DNA from 4 places in the Actinoplanes sp. CA-051413 genome. Region 4 is predicted to be linked to each of the others. Evidence: riboswitches for the same ligand, from Rfam matches in the RefSeq annotation. Region 4 holds a riboswitch; each other region holds the start of a gene.
What was found. A riboswitch is a leader RNA that binds a small molecule or an ion and turns the genes downstream of it on or off. The one in region 4 is predicted to bind cyclic di-AMP.
Positions count from the first base shown of each region.

Region 1: another riboswitch for cyclic di-AMP. It lies ahead of ACQP2Y_RS27465 (transglycosylase family protein); the one in region 4 lies ahead of ACQP2Y_RS07135 (NlpC/P60 family protein).
Region 2: another riboswitch for cyclic di-AMP. It lies ahead of ACQP2Y_RS02320 (coiled-coil domain-containing protein); the one in region 4 lies ahead of ACQP2Y_RS07135 (NlpC/P60 family protein).
Region 3: another riboswitch for cyclic di-AMP. It lies ahead of ACQP2Y_RS10180 (C40 family peptidase); the one in region 4 lies ahead of ACQP2Y_RS07135 (NlpC/P60 family protein).

Region 1 covers NZ_CP192100.1:5,812,481-5,817,114, reverse strand. Annotated here, with positions in the region: gene ACQP2Y_RS27470 (GNAT family N-acetyltransferase) at 229-1,086, shown strand; cyclic di-AMP (ydaO/yuaA leader) riboswitch at 1,260-1,404, shown strand; gene ACQP2Y_RS27465 (transglycosylase family protein) at 1,409-2,035, shown strand; gene ACQP2Y_RS27460 (SAM-dependent methyltransferase) at 2,091-2,885, opposite strand; gene secD (protein translocase subunit SecD) at 2,989-4,634, opposite strand, start outside.
Region 2 covers NZ_CP192100.1:483,671-488,304, reverse strand. Annotated here, with positions in the region: gene ACQP2Y_RS02325 (ABC transporter ATP-binding protein) at 1-647, shown strand, start outside; gene ACQP2Y_RS02320 (coiled-coil domain-containing protein) at 666-1,748, opposite strand; cyclic di-AMP (ydaO/yuaA leader) riboswitch at 1,746-1,895, opposite strand; cyclic di-AMP (ydaO/yuaA leader) riboswitch at 2,174-2,309, shown strand; gene ACQP2Y_RS02315 (coiled-coil domain-containing protein) at 2,315-3,334, shown strand; gene ACQP2Y_RS02310 (glycoside hydrolase family 65 protein) at 3,398-4,634, opposite strand, start outside.
Region 3 covers NZ_CP192100.1:2,128,935-2,133,568, reverse strand. Annotated here, with positions in the region: gene ACQP2Y_RS10195 (FtsB family cell division protein) at 1-475, opposite strand, end outside; gene rsmH (16S rRNA (cytosine(1402)-N(4))-methyltransferase RsmH) at 484-1,542, opposite strand; gene mraZ (division/cell wall cluster transcriptional repressor MraZ) at 1,794-2,225, opposite strand; gene ACQP2Y_RS10180 (C40 family peptidase) at 2,686-3,498, opposite strand; cyclic di-AMP (ydaO/yuaA leader) riboswitch at 3,505-3,625, opposite strand; gene ACQP2Y_RS10175 (MurT ligase domain-containing protein) at 4,149-4,634, shown strand, end outside.
Region 4 covers NZ_CP192100.1:1,500,979-1,505,612, forward strand. Annotated here, with positions in the region: gene ACQP2Y_RS07125 (SDR family NAD(P)-dependent oxidoreductase) at 1-209, opposite strand, end outside; gene ACQP2Y_RS07130 (sigma-70 family RNA polymerase sigma factor) at 759-1,760, shown strand; gene ACQP2Y_RS07135 (NlpC/P60 family protein) at 1,846-2,772, opposite strand; cyclic di-AMP (ydaO/yuaA leader) riboswitch at 2,819-2,953, opposite strand; gene ACQP2Y_RS07140 (DUF3817 domain-containing protein) at 3,163-3,489, opposite strand; gene ACQP2Y_RS07145 (hypothetical protein) at 3,531-3,983, opposite strand; gene ACQP2Y_RS07150 (DUF6158 family protein) at 4,073-4,330, shown strand; gene ACQP2Y_RS07155 (DUF1360 domain-containing protein) at 4,347-4,634, shown strand, end outside.

The DNA.
Region 1 (4,634 bases), 4.3 Mb from region 4:
AAGATACGCGAGGCCGCCGGCAAGAGATCACTTGATGTCCACCCTTTCTGGACCTTCGGGGAGAAAGGCTGGTCAAGACGGGTAGACCTCAGGGTTCGGACGCCCCCCGGACGGCCCGGCCGGGGCCTACGCTGAGCACACCCGTCACCGCCGAAGGTGAGCACACATGGATCTCGCGACCCTCGTCGCCGGCCCGGCCGCCGACGTGTCCGCTCCGGAGCCGCCGTCGTGAGCAGGGTGATCGTGGCGGCGATGGAGGCGGCCACGGTGGCCGCGCGGGCCGCGCGGGTGCTGGTCCGCCCGGTGAGCAGCCTGGCCGAGCTGACCACGCTGGACCGGATGCTGGCCGGCATCTGGCAGGACGACGCGAGCGGCCCGCTGCTGAGCACCGAGCTGCTGCGCGCGCTGGCGAAGTCGGGCAACTACGTGGCCGGTGCCTTCGACGGCGGCACCCTGGTCGGGGCCGCGGTGGCGTTCTTCGCCGCTCCGGGCGAGCGCGAGCTGCACAGCCACATCGCCGGGGTGTCCGCCACCGCGGCCGGACGCAACGTCGGCTTCGCGCTCAAGCAGCACCAGCGGGTCTGGGCCCTGCAGCGCGGCATCAGCACGATCAGCTGGACGTTCGACCCGCTGGTGGCCCGCAACGCCTACTTCAACCTGGCCAAGCTGGGCGCGGTGCCGACGGAGTACCTGGCGAACTTCTACGGCCCGATGCACGACCGGATCAACGGCGACGACGACAGCGACCGGTTGATGGTGCGCTGGGACCTCGCCGCCCCGGCGGTCGTCTCCGCCAGCGCCGGCAAGCCGGTGCGCTGCGTGCGGACGCCGACGGCCACCGTGGCGCTGCGCCGTTCGGGCACCGGTGGGCCGGTGCCGGGCTCGTTCCGGGGGCAGACCGTGGTGGTGGCTGTGCCGGAGGACATCGAGAGTCTGCGCCGCCGGGCTCCGGGTGCGGCCAAGGACTGGCGGGTCGCCGTACGGGAGACGCTGAGCACCCTGCTCGCCGACCGGTTGCGTTTCGCCGGCTTCGACCGTGACGGCTGGTACGTCCTCACCCGCGGCCCCGGGGAGTACGGCCGGTGATATTGACCGTCTTGCCCCGATTCTGGCCAAGATCAAAAGTGGGCAAAAGCTGAGAACAACGTCACGTTAGGCCCCCGGAGGTTGGCTCCGCGGCGGGGAACGTGGTTACCGTCGGCCGGTCCGCTGACGCGGGCCCCGCGGTCGGTAACGCCGAGTCCTGCCGCCGACCGGGCTGGGAACTCAACTCAGGCATGGAGCGGGGGACCCACAGGTTCTCCGGCGCGCTCACCGCGCGCCTCGGGGTGAAGCCGCGGCACCACAGCGGCCGGGCAACCTCAGCCCGAACCCGACAGCTGACCTCGCAGGCGTGGAGGTTCACTCGATGGCACAGATCCACAAGCAGTCCCTGCGCGCCCTCGGCCTGGTCGTGGCCGGTGCCGCGGGCACCGTCGCTCTGCTGGGCCCGGCCTCTCCGGCCGCGGCGCAGTCCAGTGTCAACTGGGACGCGATCGCGCAGTGCGAGTCCGGTGGCAACTGGAGCATCAACACCGGTAACGGCTACTACGGTGGCCTGCAGTTCAGCCGCAGCACGTGGAAGGCGTACGGCGGCGGCAAGTACGCGAGCACCGCCAACAAGGCGAGCCGCGCGGAGCAGATCCGCATCGCCGAGAAGGTGCTCGACGGCCAGGGCATCGGCGCGTGGCCGGTGTGTGGCAAGAAGGCCGGCTCGTCGAAGTCCTACCAGGCGAAGAACACCGGCGGTTCCTCGTCGAGCGGCAAGAAGGCCACGGCGTCGCGTACCACCACGCACAAGAAGTCGGCGGCGACCAAGCGCACGTCGGTCAAGGCCACCGGCCGGCACTACACGGTGAAGTCCGGTGACACGCTCGCCAAGATCGCGGCGGCCCAGCACGTCAAGGGCGGCTGGCGGGCGCTGTACCAGCTCAACCGGGCGCAGCTCGGCGGCAACCCCAACCTGATCTTCCCCGGTCAGCGCCTGTCGCTGTGATGAGCCGGCCCGGCTGCCTTGCCCCCGTGGGGCAGCCGGGCCCCCCCACCGGTGCTCAGGGCTTGCGGCCCACCGCGACGAACTCGGACACGACCTCGGTGATGCCGGGGTGCCGCGGGTCCGGCCGCCAGGCCGTGCAGGTCACGACGCCGGGGTCGAGCAGCTCCAGCCCGTCGAAGAAGCCGCGGATCTCCTCGATGGTGCGGGTCCTGATCGGCGCCGCGCCGCTCTCGTTCCACTGCCGCATCGACGCCTCGACGGCCTCGCCGTTGACCTCCGTGGTCGGATGCGAGATCAACAGGTAGCTGCCGGCGGGCACCGCGGCCATGAACTGCTCGACGACCGACCGGGCCTCGGCGTCGTCCATGACGAAGTTGAGGATGCCGGACAGCACCACGGCGGTGGGTCGCTCGAAGTGCAGTGTGGTGGCGGCGGCCCGGAGGATGGCCTGCGGATCGCGGACGTCGGCCGCGAGGTAGTCGGTGGCCCCCTCGGGGCTGCTCGTCAGCAGCGCGCAGGCGTGCGTCAGGACCAGCGGGTCGTTGTCGACGTAGACGACGCGGGCGTCCGGGGCGACCGCCTGGGCCACCTCGTGGGTGTTGTCGGCGGTGGGCAGCCCGGTGCCGACGTCCAGGAACTGGCGGATCCGGCCCTCGCCGGCCAGGAACCGCACGGCCCGGCCGAGGAACTGCCGGTTGGCCCGGGCCGACAGCACGAGCTCGGGCATCAGCCTGACGGCGTAGTCGGCCGCCTCCCGGTCCGCCGCGAAGTTGTCCTTGCCGCCGAGCAGGTAGTTCCAGACCCGCGCGGAGTGCGGCAGGTCTGCGTTGAGCTGCGCGGGATCCGTCATCGGGCTCGTCCTTCCGCTGCCGGCGGCATCGATCGGTGGCGGGAACCCTACTCCGAGAAGCAGCGGGGTGGGCGCACGGCGGCGCCCACCCCGCTGCCCCGGGTCAGCGGGACCGGAAGGTGATCGCCAGCGGCGTGGCCAGGAACACCGACGAGTACGTGCCCACCACGATCCCCACCAGCAGCGCCACGGCGAAGTCCACCAGCGACGCCCCGCCCAGGGTGGCCAGGGCGGCCAGGATGAACACCGCCCCGAGCCCGGTGTTGACCGTACGCGGGACCGTCTGCAGGCACGCCGTGTTGGCCAGCCGCGCGAACGGCACCCGCAGCCTGGGGCTGATCTTGCGCTGGCCGTGGACCAGTTCCCGGATCCGGTCGAAGACCACCACCGAGTCGTTGACCGAGTAGCCGACCACGGTCAGCACCGCGGCCAGGAACACGCCATCGACGGGTTTGCCGAGCCAGGCGAACACCCCGATGAGGATGACCACGTCGTGGACCATCGCCAGCACCGCCGCCGCACTCCAGCGCCACTGGAACCGCACCGACAGGTACGCGAGCTGCGCGCCGAGAGCGATCGCCACCGCGAGCAGCGCCTTGTCCCGCAGCTCGGCGCCGAGGCTGGGCCCGACCTTGTCGTCCCGTAACTGCTGTATGTCCCCGCCGCCGGCCGTGCCGAGCGAGGCGCGTACGCGTTGCTCGGTGGCGTCGTCGAAGGCGCCCGCCCGCACCGAGACGTTGCCCTGGCCGACCTGGGTGACCACGGCCCGGTCGACGCCCGCGGCTTCCACGGCTGCCCGGGCCGCGTCGGTCGACAGTGGCCGGCTGGTGGCGTACTCGACCATGCGGCCGCCGGTGAACTCGACGCCGAGGTTCAGCCCGCGGGTGGCGACGCCGCCGATGGAGAGCAGCACCGCCGCCGCCGAGACGGCCAGCCACAGTCGCCGGCGGCGCATCAGGTCCGGGCCGCGGGACTCGATCGCCCGGCGGACCCGGCCGGCGTGGGCGATGCCGCTCCACCGTGGGCGCACGACCAGCCACCGCCGGCGCAACAGGGCCTCGGCCGGCAGCCGGGTCAGCACCAGCGCGGTGAACATGGACGCCAGCACGCCGATGCCCAGGGTGACGCCGAAGCCGCGTACCGGGCCGGAGGCGAGCAGGAACAGCAGGGCGGCGGCCACCAGCGTGGTCACGTTGGAGTCGACGATCGCGGACCAGGCCCGGGCGAAGCCGCCGCGGATCGCGCTGCGCAGGGTGGGCCGGCCGGCGTACTCCTCTCTGGCCCGTTCGAAGACGAGCACGTTGGCGTCGACCGCCATCCCGATGGCGAGCACGAACCCGGCCAGGCCGGGCAGGGTCAGGGTGGCGCCGACCGCCAGCAGCGCGGCGTAGGAGATCAACCCGTACGCGACCAGCGCCACCGCCGCCAGCGCACCGACCAGGCGGTACACCGCCACGATGAACGCGATGGTCGCGAGCGCCCCGATGAGCGCCGCCTGCGCCGACGCCTCGATCGCCTGCCGGCCCAGCGTGGGCCCGACCACCTGCTGCTGGATGATGTCCACCGGCACGGGCAGCGCACCCGCCCTGATCAGCAGGGCGAGATCGCGCGCCTCGGCCGCGGTGAACGATCCGGTGATCCGCATGGCCTCCCCGGCGAAGCCGACCTCGCAGGTCGCCTCGGGGCTCACCTCGGGCGAGCTGATCACCTCGTCGTCGAGCAGGATGGCGACCCGGCGGGCCGGGTCGC
Region 2 (4,634 bases), 1.0 Mb from region 4:
CCAAGCCGGCGACCATGCGCGAGGTGCACGCCATCAAGGGTGTGAGCTTCGTCGCGTACAAGGGTGAGGCCGTCGGCCTGATCGGCACCAACGGCTCGGGCAAGTCCACGCTGCTGCGGGCGATCGCCGGGCTGCTGCCGGTCGAGCGCGGTGCGATCTACGCGGCCGGCCAGCCGTCCCTGCTCGGCGTCAGCGCCGCCCTGATGAACGACCTGCCGGGTGAGCGCAACGTGGTCCTGGGCTGCCTGGCCATGGGCATGTCGCCGGCCGAGGTGAAGAGCAAGACCAAGGACATCATCGACTTCTCCGGCATCAACGAGCGCGGTGACTTCAGCTCGCTGCCGATGCGGACGTACTCGTCCGGCATGGGAGCCCGGCTGCGGTTCGCCATCGCGGCCGCCAAGCAGCACGACGTGCTGCTCATCGACGAGGCGCTGGCCACCGGCGACGCGAAGTTCCGCCGGCGCAGTGAGCAGCGGGTCCGGGATCTGCGCGCGCAGGCCGGCACCGTCTTCCTGGTGAGCCACAGCGAGCAGTCGATCCGCGACACCTGCGAGCGGGCCATCTGGCTGGAGTCGGGCCTGATCCGCGCCGACGGCCCGACCGACGACGTGCTGAAGGAGTACGAGGCCTACGTCAAGCGGTAGGCCCCGCACTCCCCCGGGTCAGCGCATCGACATGTGCACGTGGTTGGTGTGGTCGCTCGACGGGTCGCCGCCGGCACCGGAGTACGACTTCCAGCCGCTGCTAGGCAGCCAGATCCGCCGGTACCAGATGACGTACAGGATGCCGAGCCGGCTCGCGTTGTGGATGAAGTAGTCCGCCAGCCGGTTGCCGTAGTCCTTGCTGGCCCCGGTCGCGTCGCCGCCGAAGCCGCCCTTGTCTGCGGCCCAGTCGCAGGCCCGCCCCTTCGGATGTTCGCCGCTGTTCTGGTGGCGGAAGCAGGCGATGAAGTGGTTGAAGCCGTCCTTCTTCGCCTCCTGCATCGCGTGCAGTGTGCGCGGCGTGATGCAGCCGGTCGTAGTCGGGTCGTTGACGCTGCACGACTCGCTCGGCAGTGAGCCGTCCGAGTTGCGCGGCGCGGGCGCGGCCAGCGAGCTGCTGCCGCCGCCGCTGGAGGAACCGCCGCCGGACGACGACGAGTCGCTCGACCCGCTGGCGGCGTTGGCGGCCTTGAGGGCGCTCTCCGCCTGGTTCTTGCGCTTGGCCATGACGGTGAGCTGGCGCTGCTGCTCGCGGACAGCGGTGTCGATCGCCGTCTTGGCCTGCGCCTGCTGGTCCCGGCTGTCCTTCAGGTCGCGCACCGCGCGGTCCTGCTTGACGGCGATGGTCTCCAGGGTCTGCGCCCGGTCCAGCATGCTGCCGGTGGAGTCGGCGGTGATCATCGCCGTCATCGGCCCGAGCCGCCCGGTGCGGTAAGCCCGCTGGACGATCTCGTCCAGCGCCGCCTGCTTGGGGCCGAGCTGGGTGTCGAGCTCCTTGAGCTTGGCGGTCAGCTCCCGCTGGCGCTTCTTGGAGCGGTCCAGCGCCTCCTGGGCCTCGACGAAGCCCTTGGACGCCGCCTCGAGCTGCTTGATGAGGGACTTCGAACCGCCCTCGCCGTCGTCGCCCGAGTCGCCCGGCGCGGCGAAGGGGCGGGGTGCGGCGGAGGCGGAGGTCGGGGCGGCGAGCGCCAGCCCCGAGGTGGCGACGAGGACCGCGAGCACGGTCGCTAATCGCCGGCGGACAGGGGTGAGCCTCACGAACATTCCTTCCGTCGGCCGCCGACCGAGTTAGCTGACGGGTTCGGGACGGAAGCGATCCCTACCGATCGCGCGGGGGTGCGCGGATCGGATTCACCCCATTACTCAAGTGGTTCCCCGGCTCGCCGTGCGGCGATTAGGCGGCGGTCTGCGCTGAGACCGTGACGAACACTACCCAGCAATGCTAGGAATCGACAGTCGTCACACCGTACGCAATCGATCGTGCACTGATGGTGAGCAATCGACGGAAAGAATGCAACGACTCACATTGATACGTCGTTACGGGCTATGACCTGCGTCATTCCATCGAGCGGTGACGGAAAGTCGTTGCCTGGTAACCGTTTTACCGTTCGCGGCAGCACTGCCACTTCGGCCGTTGTCAGGTAAGCTGGCCGCCGGTCACTGCCAGAAGGCGCTGCCCCCAAGGCGCCGGCAGCCCACCATCTAATCGTCGCAAGATGAGCCGGGGAACCACAGAACTACCGGGGTGAATCCACGAGTCAGTGGTAGGGATCGCTTCCGTCCCGAACCCGTCAGCTAACCCGGCCGGTGGTCACGCGGAAGGATTCTGAATGACGGCAAGACCCCGCCGGTGGCTGATCCTCGCCCTGGCACCGCTCGCCGCGGTCACGATGATGCTCGCGCCCGCATCCCCGGCGAACGCCGATCCGGACGACACCAAGTCGGCCACCGCCGACGACGGCGACGACAACCCGCTGCTGAACGACGTGCTGGACTCCACGGGCCGGCGCTATCTGACAGCCCGGGCGGCAGTCGCCAAGTCGACCAAGACCCAGCTCGGCCTCGCCCTCAAGGTCAAGAACGCCGAGGCGAAGCGCGACCTGCTGCTGCCCGAGGTGGGCGCGGTCGCCGCTCAGCAGTACCGCACCGGCGGCATCTCGACGATGGGCTTCCTGCTCAACACCTCCAGCCCGGACGGCTTCCTCAAGAAGGCGGTCTCCCTGGAGGAGATCAACGCCCTCAACGACGGCAAGCTGCGCGAGCTGGACCAGGCCATCGACGAGGTGACCGCCAACAAGACGCGCCTGGACCAGGAGGTCAAGGCGCAGAAGCAGAACCTCGCGCTGATGGAGAAGCAGAAGGAGTCGGCCGAGAAGGCGCTGGCCCAGGTGGGTGGCACCACGGTGACGGGTGGCTTCGTGCTCGCCAAGTCGCCGAAGGCCGCCCCGGCGCCCCGCAACTCCGACGGTGAGTTCAGCCCGGAGAGCTGCAACGTCGACGACCCGACGACCGGTGGCTGCATCACCGCACGCACCTTCCACATGTACAAGGAAGTGAAGAAGGCGAAGTTCAACCGGTTCGTCGGTTGTCATCGCAACGGCGGCCCGTTCGAGCATCCCAAGGGCCGTGCCTGCGACTGGTCCCTGCAGAAGAGCGGCTTCGCCCGCTGGCACAACCAGGACACCCGCGAGTACGGCAACAACCTGATGGCCTTCCTGGTGCGTAACGCCGACCGGCTCGGCATCCTCTACGTCATCTGGAACAAACAGATCTGGTTCCCGGCCACGGGCTGGAAGTCGTACCACGGTCCCAGTGATCACACGGACCACGTACACGTCTCGATGCTTTAGCGCGGCGAGCGCAGAGAAGCCCCCGTCCTCCGCGAGGAGGACGGGGGCTTCTTCGTTGTTGAATCAGACTCCGGTGTTCCGGCGCACCGGGGCGCGACCGGCCGGCTGGCTGGGCGCGGGGCCCGTCGGCGGCGCCGGCGGGATCGGCAGCACGACCGGCTTCACCTGGGTGATGGTGACCTCCTTGCCGTGGTGCAGCAGGTCCAGACGCGCCGACCCACCGCCGTTGCGCAGCGAGTAGGTGACCTCGTCGGCCGTGACCTCCACCCGCAGCCGCAGGCCGCGCCAGAGCAGCGAGAACTCCAGCGCGTTGATCCGGCTCGGCAGCCGGGGCGCGAAGGAGAGCTGCCCGTTGGAGTCACGCATGCCGCCCAGGCCCGCCACCAGGGCGATCCAGGAACCGGCCAGGGACGCCACGTGCACGCCGTCCCGCGCGTTCTGGTGCAGGTCGTGCAGGTCCATCAGGGCGGCCTCGCCCAGGTAGTCGTGGGCCAGCTCCACGAAGCCCACCTCGGCGGCCATGACGGCCTGGATGCAGGCCGACAGCGACGAGTCCCGCACGGTACGGGCGTCGTAGTACGCGAAGTTGCGGGCCTTCTCCTCGGGGGTGAAGGCATCACCCCGCAGGTACATGGCCATGACCAGGTCGGCCTGCTTGACCACCTGCTTGCGGTACAGGTCGAAGTACGGGTAGTTCAGCAGCAGCGGGTACGCCTCCGGCGGGGTGTTCTCGAAGTCCCACTCCGCCAGCCGGGTGAAGCCCTCCGACTGCTGGTGCACGCCGAGCTCCCGGTCGTACGGGATGTGCACCGAAGCCGCCGCGTCCCGCCACGACGCCGACTCCTCGTCGTCCACGCCCAGCTTGCGGGCGAGCTCCGGGTGCCGCTTGGCCGCGTCCGCCGCGGCGAACATGTTCTGCTGCGCCATCAGGTTGGTGTAGACGTTGTCGTCGACCACGGCCGTGTACTCGTCCGGGCCGGTGACGCCGTCGATGTGGAAGCGGCCGTGCCGGTCGTGGTGCCCGAGCGAGCGCCACAGCCGGGCGGTCTCGACGAGCAGCTCCAGGCCGTAGTCGCGCTCGAAGTCGAAGTCGCCGGTCGCGGAGACGTAGCGCCGCACGGCGTCGGCAATGTCGGCTCCGATGTGGAACCCGGCAGTGCCGGCCGGCCAGTACGCCGAGCACTCCTGCCCGCGGATCGTGCGCCACGGGAAGGCCGCGCCCTGCAGGCCGAGGGTCTGCGCGCGCTCCCGGGCAAGATCCAGAGTGGAGTGCCGCCAGCGCAGCACGTCCGCCGCCGCG
Region 3 (4,634 bases), 630 kb from region 4:
GGCGGGCGGCGGCGTCCAGGCTGCCCGGGCTGTTGTTGGCGGCGATCTCGTTCTCCAGCTCCTGCTGCTGGGAGTCCAGCTTGGCCTGCTGCTTCTGGAGCGTGTCGATCCGGAACGAGTTCTCCGCCGTCTTGGTGTTGATCAGCAGGATGCCGAGCACGCCGGCCACGACGACCGCCACCACGAGCGCGATGAACGGCGCGCGCGGAGCGTTGATCGGCGCGGGCGGCGCCACCCGCAGGCGCGGGGTCGTGATCGGGTCACGCTGCTGCTCGGTGTTGAGCTTGAGGGCAGTGGCGCCCTGGACGGCGCTGTTCTGGACAGCGCTGTCCCGGTTGGTACCGGCCGTCGGGTTGCGGCGTGCCCCCCGGACGCCTCCGCCCGTGGTCGTACCGGTCGTCTTGCCGGCCGGCGTGCGCCGGCCCTTGCCAACCTGCTCCGTGGTCCGGCCCCCCGACCGCGGCGCAGTGGTCATGCGCTCGCTCAATGCCCCTCCCCCTCCTGGCGTTCCCCCGGGCGTAACCGCCCTTGTCCCCCGTGCGTTGTAGACAGTCGGGACCGTTCGCGCGCGGTCCCTGCCGTCTGGCCGTGCTGGTCGATCCGTTCCACCGCGCGCAGCTTCACCGAAGCCGCCCGCGGGTTCTCCGCCACCTCCGCCGCGCTGGGCAGCTCCGACCCGCGGGTCAGGAGCCGCACCGAAGGGCCCGTTCCGGGCAGTTCGACCGGCAGGTCGATCGGCCCGGTGCTGCGCGCCCTCGCGGCGAAGGCGCGCTTGACGATCCGGTCCTCCAACGATTGATACGACATCACCACAAGGCGCCCCTTCGGGGCCAAGCTGTCCAATGCCGCGGGAACCGCCGCCTCGACCGCGGCGAGTTCCGCATTTACCTCAATACGTAGCGCCTGAAACGTTCTTTTCGCGGGATTTCCACCCGTTCGCCGCGCGGCGGCCGGGATCGCGTCCCGGACCAGGTCCGCGAGGCGGGACGACGAGACGATCCGGCCCTTCGCCCGCTCCTTGACGATCGCCGAGACGACCCGGGTGGCGAACTTCTCCTCGCCGTACACCCGCAGGATGCGGACGAGCTCGCCGGGCTCGTAGCCGTTGACGACCTCCTCCGCGGTGATCCCGCGCGACTGGTCCATCCGCATGTCCAGCGGCGCGTCCCGGGCGTAGGCGAACCCACGGTCCGGCTCGTCCAGCTGGAGCGACGAGACACCGAGGTCGAACAGGCCACTGTGGAAGTGCCGGTATCCGAGGTCGGCCAGCACCGCCGGCAGCTCGTCGTAGACCGCGTGCACGAAGTGGGTCCGGTCCGCGAACCGCGCCAGCCGCTGCCGGGAGTGCGCGAGCGCCTCGGTGTCCCGGTCGAGTCCGATCAGGACCACGTCCGGGTGCCGTTCCAGCACTGCCTCTGCGTGCCCGCCCAGGCCCAGAGTGAAGTCGACGTGCACCGCGCCCGGCAGCGCGAGCGCGGGGGCGAGCAACTCGAGGCAGCGCTCGAGCAGCACCGGCACGTGTGTGCCGCGAAGCTCGCCCATCCTGACCCCCATTGCCTGCTCTTTCCGCGCTCACCCGGTCCGACCCGCACCGATCCCCGGTGCCGGCACAGCCCGGTCGTCTGTCCGTACCGCCAGATCCCCATCCGCTCGTGCCCGTTGCCATCGGGCGCGCCCGACCGGACACACGCCTGGCACCGGGGAAGAGGCGCCAGGAGCGGGAGCGGCTGGAGATCTCGCAGTACGGCGGCAGCGACGTCCGGGCCGTTTCACTGGCCCACAGGTGCCACGCCTCACAATCCGCCGGGCAGCACCCCCTCCTCGATGTCGGCGAAGTCGTCCTCGCTCGCCGAGAGGTACTGCTCCCAGGACTGCTTGTCCCAGATCTCCACCCGCGTGCTCGCCCCGATCACCACGAGCTCGCGGTTCAGCGCCGCATACTCCCGAAGATGCGCCGGGATGGTGACCCGGCCCTGCTTGTCGGGGATCTCGTCGTGCGCACTGGCGAAGAACACCCGGCTGTAGGCCCGGGCGGCCTTGTGGGTGACCGGCTGTTCGCGCAGCTGGTCGGCGATCCGCTGGAACTCCGGCATCGGGAAGACGTACAGGCAACGCTCCTGCCCCTTGGTGATCACGACACCTCCCGCCAACTCGTCGCGGAACTTCGCCGGAAGGATCAGTCGGCCCTTGTCGTCCAGGCGCGGGGTGTGCGTGCCGAGGAACATCGGCCCAACCCCCCTGCCCCGGGCGCCGCCGCAGAGCCAGCTCTGTGCGGATCACCTGTCGTCTGGGCCGGCAAATCCCCTCGGATTCAGCTCCTCCTCAGGCCCTGCCACTGCGCTCCACTCTACTCCACTTCCCTCCACTCGCAACCAGAATGACGGCTTCCGCGAACCCGATTCGCGGATGTATCCGCACGTCAGAGCCGGTGGGGTGGAAGTGGAGGGCCGGGCGGGCCGCACCATGGTCCACTTTCCGACATGCCGCCCACCCGGGCACGAAAGTCCCCCGAATTCGGGCGTTGGGGAAGGCGCGGCTGCCCTTGGGCACCTCATCGGGGAGGAAAGTGGAGGAGAAAGTGGAGCGGACATGACAGTGGGGCGCGACCCCGTACCGGGTCGCGCCCCACTGAACTGTCGTACTGCTCTTACTGGTGCTGCCGTTGACCGTACCGCTGAGCGGAACTCAGACGAGGCGGCGCACGACGTAGTTCTTGCCGTAGACCTTCTGCTTCTTGACCTTGTCACCCGTGTGCGGGGCGGCCCACATGTACCCGCCGCCGGCGTAGATGCCGACGTGGGTGCCGTAGGAGCCGGAACGGAAGACCAGGAGGTCGCCGGCCTTCTTGCTGCCCTTGCCGACGGCCTTGCCGTACCGCTGCTGCGAGTTGGCCTTGTGCGGCAGCTTCTTACCGGCGGCCTTCTTGTAGACGTACATGGTGTAGCCGGAGCAGTCGAACCGGTTCGGACCGGAAGCACCGAACTTGTACGGCGCGCCCTTGTGCTTGGCCGCCTCGGCCAGCACCTTGGCCGCCTTGTTCTGGGTGACGCGCACGGTGATCTTGGTCTGGCCGCTGCGCACCGCGGTGTAGCCCTTGCCGCCAGAGAAGACGGTGCGGTAGTACAGCGACGAGCCGGGCTTGGTCAGGATCGAGACGCCACCCTTGGCGTCGGTCGACCGGGTGACCCAGGTCTTCCACGCCTTGCCGCCACGGATCTGCAGCCTGACCTTGGCGCCCTTGACGCCCTTGCCGGTCTTCGGGTTGATGAGCTTCGCGGTCACCCGGACCGTCTGACCCTTCTTCACTGCCCTCCTGTTGTAGGAGTTCGTGAGCTTGGGCTTGACGGCTGCCGCCGCGGCCGCCGTGACGGGCGCCGGAGCGGCGGAGGCCGCCGGGGTGCCGATCAGCTGGCTGGCCGCGAGGCTGAGACCCAGGGACAGAGCGATGGGACCGGTGCCAACGGTACGACGACGCCGGTGCGAGGTGCTTTCGTGCACGGTAGAGATATCCCTCCGGCACGCCTGCGAGGTTAGCTGTCGGGTTCGGGCGGGAAGGTTGCCCGGCCACCGATGGTGGCTTCACCCCAAGATCCCCGCGGTACGCCGCAAGTGGCGCGTGCCCCGTGGACCGAATCTGGGTCCCCCGTCCCTGCCCCCGTATGCCTGTGTTGTTGTTCGCGTGCGTGTGGTCGCGCCACCCGGACCGGGGCAGGGCTCGGCGTGGTCCGATGCGGTGCGAGCGGCGAGCGGGCGCTCACCGGCTCACCCTTGCTACCCGATTTCCCGGCGGACTGCAGGGCTCCGCTCGACTACTCTCCGTATTTGGCACGTGGATCGCTGTCCGGTTTGTAACCAGGCCGTGACAAATGCCGGTGCACCTGGTGATGGGATGATCACTTTGGGTCGAAGGTTACGGGTGAAACACAACACATAAAAAGCCCCATCGGGGTCGATCATGGGCCGGACCGAGGTCGGGAGAATGTGACCGTAAACGCCCCCACCGGCGCAAACTCGGCGACAGGCGGCGTAGTGGAGATCATCCGTTCGGCCGAGGGGGCGGCCCGGCGGCGGATACCCCTGGACAGACCCCGGGGCCACTCGACGTAGTGTCCGTTTCCGGTACCCTCGTCGCCGTGACGGACGGGAAGATGCCCCTACGGGCCAAGGTCGCGACCTCCGTGTCGCGAACCGCTGCGGCGCTCTCACGGGCGGCCGGCCGCGGCGACGGCTCGGTGATCGGCGGGTGGATCGGTCTCAAGATCGATCCTGACCTGCTGAAGAACCTCGCCGCCGGCCGCGCGATCGCGCTGGTCTCGGGCACCAACGGCAAGACGACCACGACCCGGTTCACCGCGGCCGCCCTCGGCGTGCTGGGCCCGGTCGCCACCAACTCCTTCGGCGCCAACATGCCCACCGGGCACACCTCGGCCCTGGCCAAGGCCGGTGCCACCCCGTTCGCGGTGCTCGAGGTCGACGAGCACTACCTGGCCCGGGTCATCGACGAGACCACCCCGCGGGTGGTGGCACTGCTCAACCTTTCCCGCGACCAGCTCGACCGGGCCAAGGAAGTCGCCATGATGGCCCAGATGTGGCGGACCGCCCTGGCCGCCCACCCCGACGTGCACGTGGTCGCC
Region 4 (4,634 bases):
GCACCGGGCTCGGCGGTCGCGACGGCCACCGCGTCGGCGACAGCGTCGGGGTGGGTCAGCTCAGCCGTGACCGAGAACACACCCTTGGGCAGCCGTTCGGCGCCCGCCCGGACCGGGGCGACGACGCGCCAGCCCTGATCGCGCAGCACCTCGAGGACGGCCCCGCCGAGCCCGCCCGCTCCACCCGTAACCAGCACACTGCGCTCCATACCGAGAACCGTAACGGTGTGTTTCGCATCACTGCCGTCGGGACTCGGTGGAACGGCCGGGGCGGCCCGCCGAACGGCCGTCATTCCCCGGAGGGTCACCCGTACGGGCGAGTGAACTGGGGCTTGTCGTGCCGCATCGTGGCAGGTGGTCCCGTTCGCGGTCGGCGGCGGGAGCTTTCGCCGTGGCGTTTGGGTCAAGCCGGACGGCAACCTGTCGATGCTGGACGTGAACCCAATCGGCTACCAGCCCGTACTGGGTAGTGATGAGCATCGCAGCGGAATCCGTGATGCCCGTCGCTGTGACGAAGAGGGGCCGATGGTGTCATGAAGCGGGCACAGGGTATGCGTCTCATCACGCATCCACCGGCGGGTGCTGCTCCGAATACCTCTGCGAGAGCCCTCTTCAGTAAGTATGCACGCGGCTCTCAGCTGATGCTCAGACACTCGTGACACTTTCGACTCACCAGCCGGAATCAGCGCAGGGCGCCAACTGTTCAGGTATGTGTCAGCACCGCAATGCATGAACTGCGGACGTTACGGGGAGGGCTGATGGACGCAGGTATTGCCCGTAACAGGGTTAGTGAAGGCAATGAGGGGACCGTGGGCAACGTGGAGAAGAACACCGTGATGAGGACCGACCAGGTCGCCGAGGAGCGCGACCTCGTCGGAGTCTACCTGCACGAAATCTCCCGGACGCCGCTGCTGGATGCTGCCAGGGAGGTCGACCTCTCCAAGGCAATCGAGGCCGGCCTCTACGCCGAGCACCTGCTCGACACCGGCGAGGTCCGTCGCGGCGTGAGCCGGGAAGAGCTGGAGCGGCTGGTCACCGAGGGCAAGCGGGCGAAGGATCTCTTCATTCGCGCCAACCTGCGACTGGTCGTGTCGATCGCCCGCCGTTACGTGCGCTCGGGCATGCCGATGCTCGACCTCATCCAGGAGGGCAACACCGGCCTCGTGCGCGCCGTCGAGAAGTTCGACTACGAGCGTGGCTACAAGTTCTCGACCTACGCGACGTGGTGGGTCCGCCAGGCCATCAGCCGGGCCATCGCCCAGCAGGAGCGCACCGTGCGCCTGCCCGTGCACCTGGTCGAGGACGTCAACCGGATGCGCAACGTCACCCGCCAGCTCGTCCGCGAGCTCGGCGCCGACCCGGAGCCTGCGCAGGTCGCCGCGGCGCTGGGCGTGACGGTGGAGCGCGTCACCGAGCTGACCCGCTGGGCCCAGGACACCGTGTCCCTGGACACCCCGGTGGGCGACGACGGCGACACCAACCTCGGCGACCTGGTCGCCGACAGCGATGCGCCGTCGCCCGAGGAGATCGTCCTGACCGCGCTGGAGCGTCAGCGCATCGAGGGACTGCTGAACCACCTCGACGACCGGTCGGCGGGCATCATGCGCGCCCGGTACGGCCTGGAGGACGGTCGCGAGCACTCGCTGACTGAGGTGGCGTCGCGGTTTTCGCTCTCTCGGGAGCGCATCCGCCAGCTGGAGATCCAGGCGCTCGGCCGGCTGCGTGAGCTGGCCCGGGCCGAGGGCCTGCAGGCCGCGTAAGGCAACCGCCAAGTACGGCGAAAGGCCGGTGACCCCCGAGGGGACACCGGCCTTTTCTCGTGCCTGCTGACTCAGGTCACCCGGCTCAGGTGACCCGGCCGTAGCCGTTCGGGGTCATGATGTCGATCGTGCGCTTCTTGACGGGCTGGCCCGCGCGGGAGGCGTCGATGATCTGGCCACCGCCGACATAGATGCCGACGTGTCCGTTGCTGCGGTAGAAGACCAGGTCGCCCGGCTTGAGCTCGGACCGCGAGATCCTGGTGGTCGCGCTGTACTGCGCGGCGGCGTTGTGCGGCAGCGACTTGCCGGCGGCCCGCCAGGCGGCGGAGGTCAGGCCCGAGCAGTCGTAACCGTTCGGCCCGTCCGCGCCGTAGTCGTACATGACGCCGAGGGCGTTGTAGGCGAAGGTGACAGCCTTACCGGCGGAGCCCGCGATGGACGGGATGTTGCCGGTGTACTTGCTGGACTTCTCGGTGGGAGAGCCGTAGGCGGCGGTGCGCATCGCGTACAGCTTCTTGAGGTCGCCCTCGATCTTCTTCTTGCGCGCGTTGAGGGCCTTGGCCTCGGCTTCCTGCTTCTTCTGGGTCGCCTTGAGGGCGGCCTGGCGCTCGGCGAAGTTCTCCGTCGTCGCGCGGTACTCCGCGATGTCGCGGCCGCGGCTGCGGGAGATCTGCTCGAGGATGCTCATCCTGTCCATGAGGTTGTCCGCGCCCTCGAGCACGACGTTCATGGTGCCGATGTTGCCGGTCTTGTACGCCGACGCCGCGATCGCGTCCATCTGCGTGCCGGCGGCCTCCAGCGCGGCCTTGGCCGGGGCCAGCGACGCGGCCAGCTTCTTTTCCTGGTCCTTGGTCTGCTTGAGGCTGATGTTCATCTTGTTGTACGACTCGACGACGTCCTCGAGCTGATCGGACGCCTTGTCGATCTTCTTCGTCAGCTCACTCGTCGACGGTTCCGCGTGTGCGGCGGTCGCGGTGGTGCCGGTGATCGCGATCGCCAGGGCGGCAACCACCAGCGCACGGAGCCTCGTGCGGGCGTGTGGCAACGGTTTGTGCCTTTCTTCCGCTCGGGCCGCCTACCGGGTTAGCTGACGGGTTCGGGGCGGGAAGAAGGCCCCTACCGCTCGCGCGGATTCACCCCGGTGCTGCTTCGGTTGGTTCCCCGGTTCGTCGTGGCGGAGGCGGTGACCGTGGGGGATCTGGTCGTCCGTTTCCGCCGGCGAGGATTCGGCGGCGTTGGCCGGCGCCACCGAGGGTGTGGCTGCGGACCGGACCAACCGCATTAACTTATCGGCGCGCGGCATTAACACAAGAGCCCGAAGAGTGACTTGCGCCAATGATCACAAATAAGAGAATGATCCCGATAACGGCGGGCAACAAATCCGTTCCGCAGCGTTACTTTCCTACTCTGCCATGGCCGGCGGGGAAGTGCGGGCGGCCGGGACCCACTTGTGCGAGACGACCCGTTCGGCCCAGAAGGAGAAGAACGGGATCGTGCCGGCCAGCATCACCAGCAGCATCCGGCCCAGCGGCCAGTGCGCCCGGCGGCTCAGGTCGAAGGCGGCGACCAGATAGACCATGTACAGGAAGCCGTGGATCGGGCCGATCGCGGCCACCACGGTGTCGTTGTCACCCAGGTACTTCAGCGGCATGCCGACCAGCACGAGCGCGATCAGGACCACGCCGACGATCCAGGCGATGATCCGGTAGCGGGTGAGGGCTCCCTGCATAGTGCACGTCCTTGAACTCGCTGGAACTCGACGGTCTGGACTCAGCCGGCGCTGGCGCGACGGCCGGGATAGTCGCTCGGCCGGGCTCCGGGGTGGGCGGCCAGCCAGCTGAGGTAGTCGTTGTAGGCGGCCAGCTCGGGATCGTCGTCGTCGGCCGGCGCCACCTGCGCCACCGGCACGCGGACCGGGCGGCGCACGGTCACCGGGGCATCCTGGCGCGGCACGGGCGGCTGCTCCTCCGGTTGTGGCTCCGCCTCCGCCGGTCCGTCCTGCTCGGCGGCGCGGGCCGCGCGGCGCTCCTGCTGGACCTCGCGGAACCAGATGAACACCACGAAGAGGGCGAACACCGGCCATTCGAAGGTGTAGCCCCAGCTGAGCGAATTGCCGCCGGTGGCCCGGCTGAACTGCCACCAGCCCAGGGCCAGGAAGCCGGCCACGAGCACGAGCGCCAGGATGTGGCGCGCGATCCACGCGGGGGTCCACAGCCCTTTCATGTCCCTCAGCGTACCGGCGGGTTTGGCGGCAGGGCGCACGGGCAACCGTTGCAGCAAGTACTTCAGCGACCGAGGAAGGGAGCGCCGTCATGACCGACGCCCGGCTCGACTCCGCCGGCGACGAGACCGTCGTCTCCGAGAACGGCATCGACCCCGCGGGGCTGGCCGACGACGATCTGTTCCGTGAGCTGGCCAGCCTGCACCGCACCCGGCTGCAGACGCTGCGGCACGGGCCCGACGCCGCCCTGGCCAACCACCTGCGGCGGACCGAGGAGCTGGAGAACGCGTACCTGTCCCGGTACCCCGGCCGTGAGGTCGATCCGGGCCGGCTCACCCAGGACTTCTGAGAGGACCCCGGACTTCATGATCTCCTCGGTACGCGGCCGGCTGAACCGGCTGCGGCGGGACTATGCACCTCACGAGCACCGGCCGCTGGACGGCTATGTCGCGACGATGGGGGCGTTCGGACTGCTCGCCGGCAGTCTGGCCGCCGCCGCCAAGCTGACCGCGAAGCCGGTACCGGACCGGCCGGCCACCGCCGACATCGTGTTGATCTCCATCGCGACGCACAAGCTGAGCCGGCTGATCGCCAAGGACGCGATCACCAGCCCGCTGCGCGCGCCGTTCACCCGCTATGCGGAGCCGGGCGGC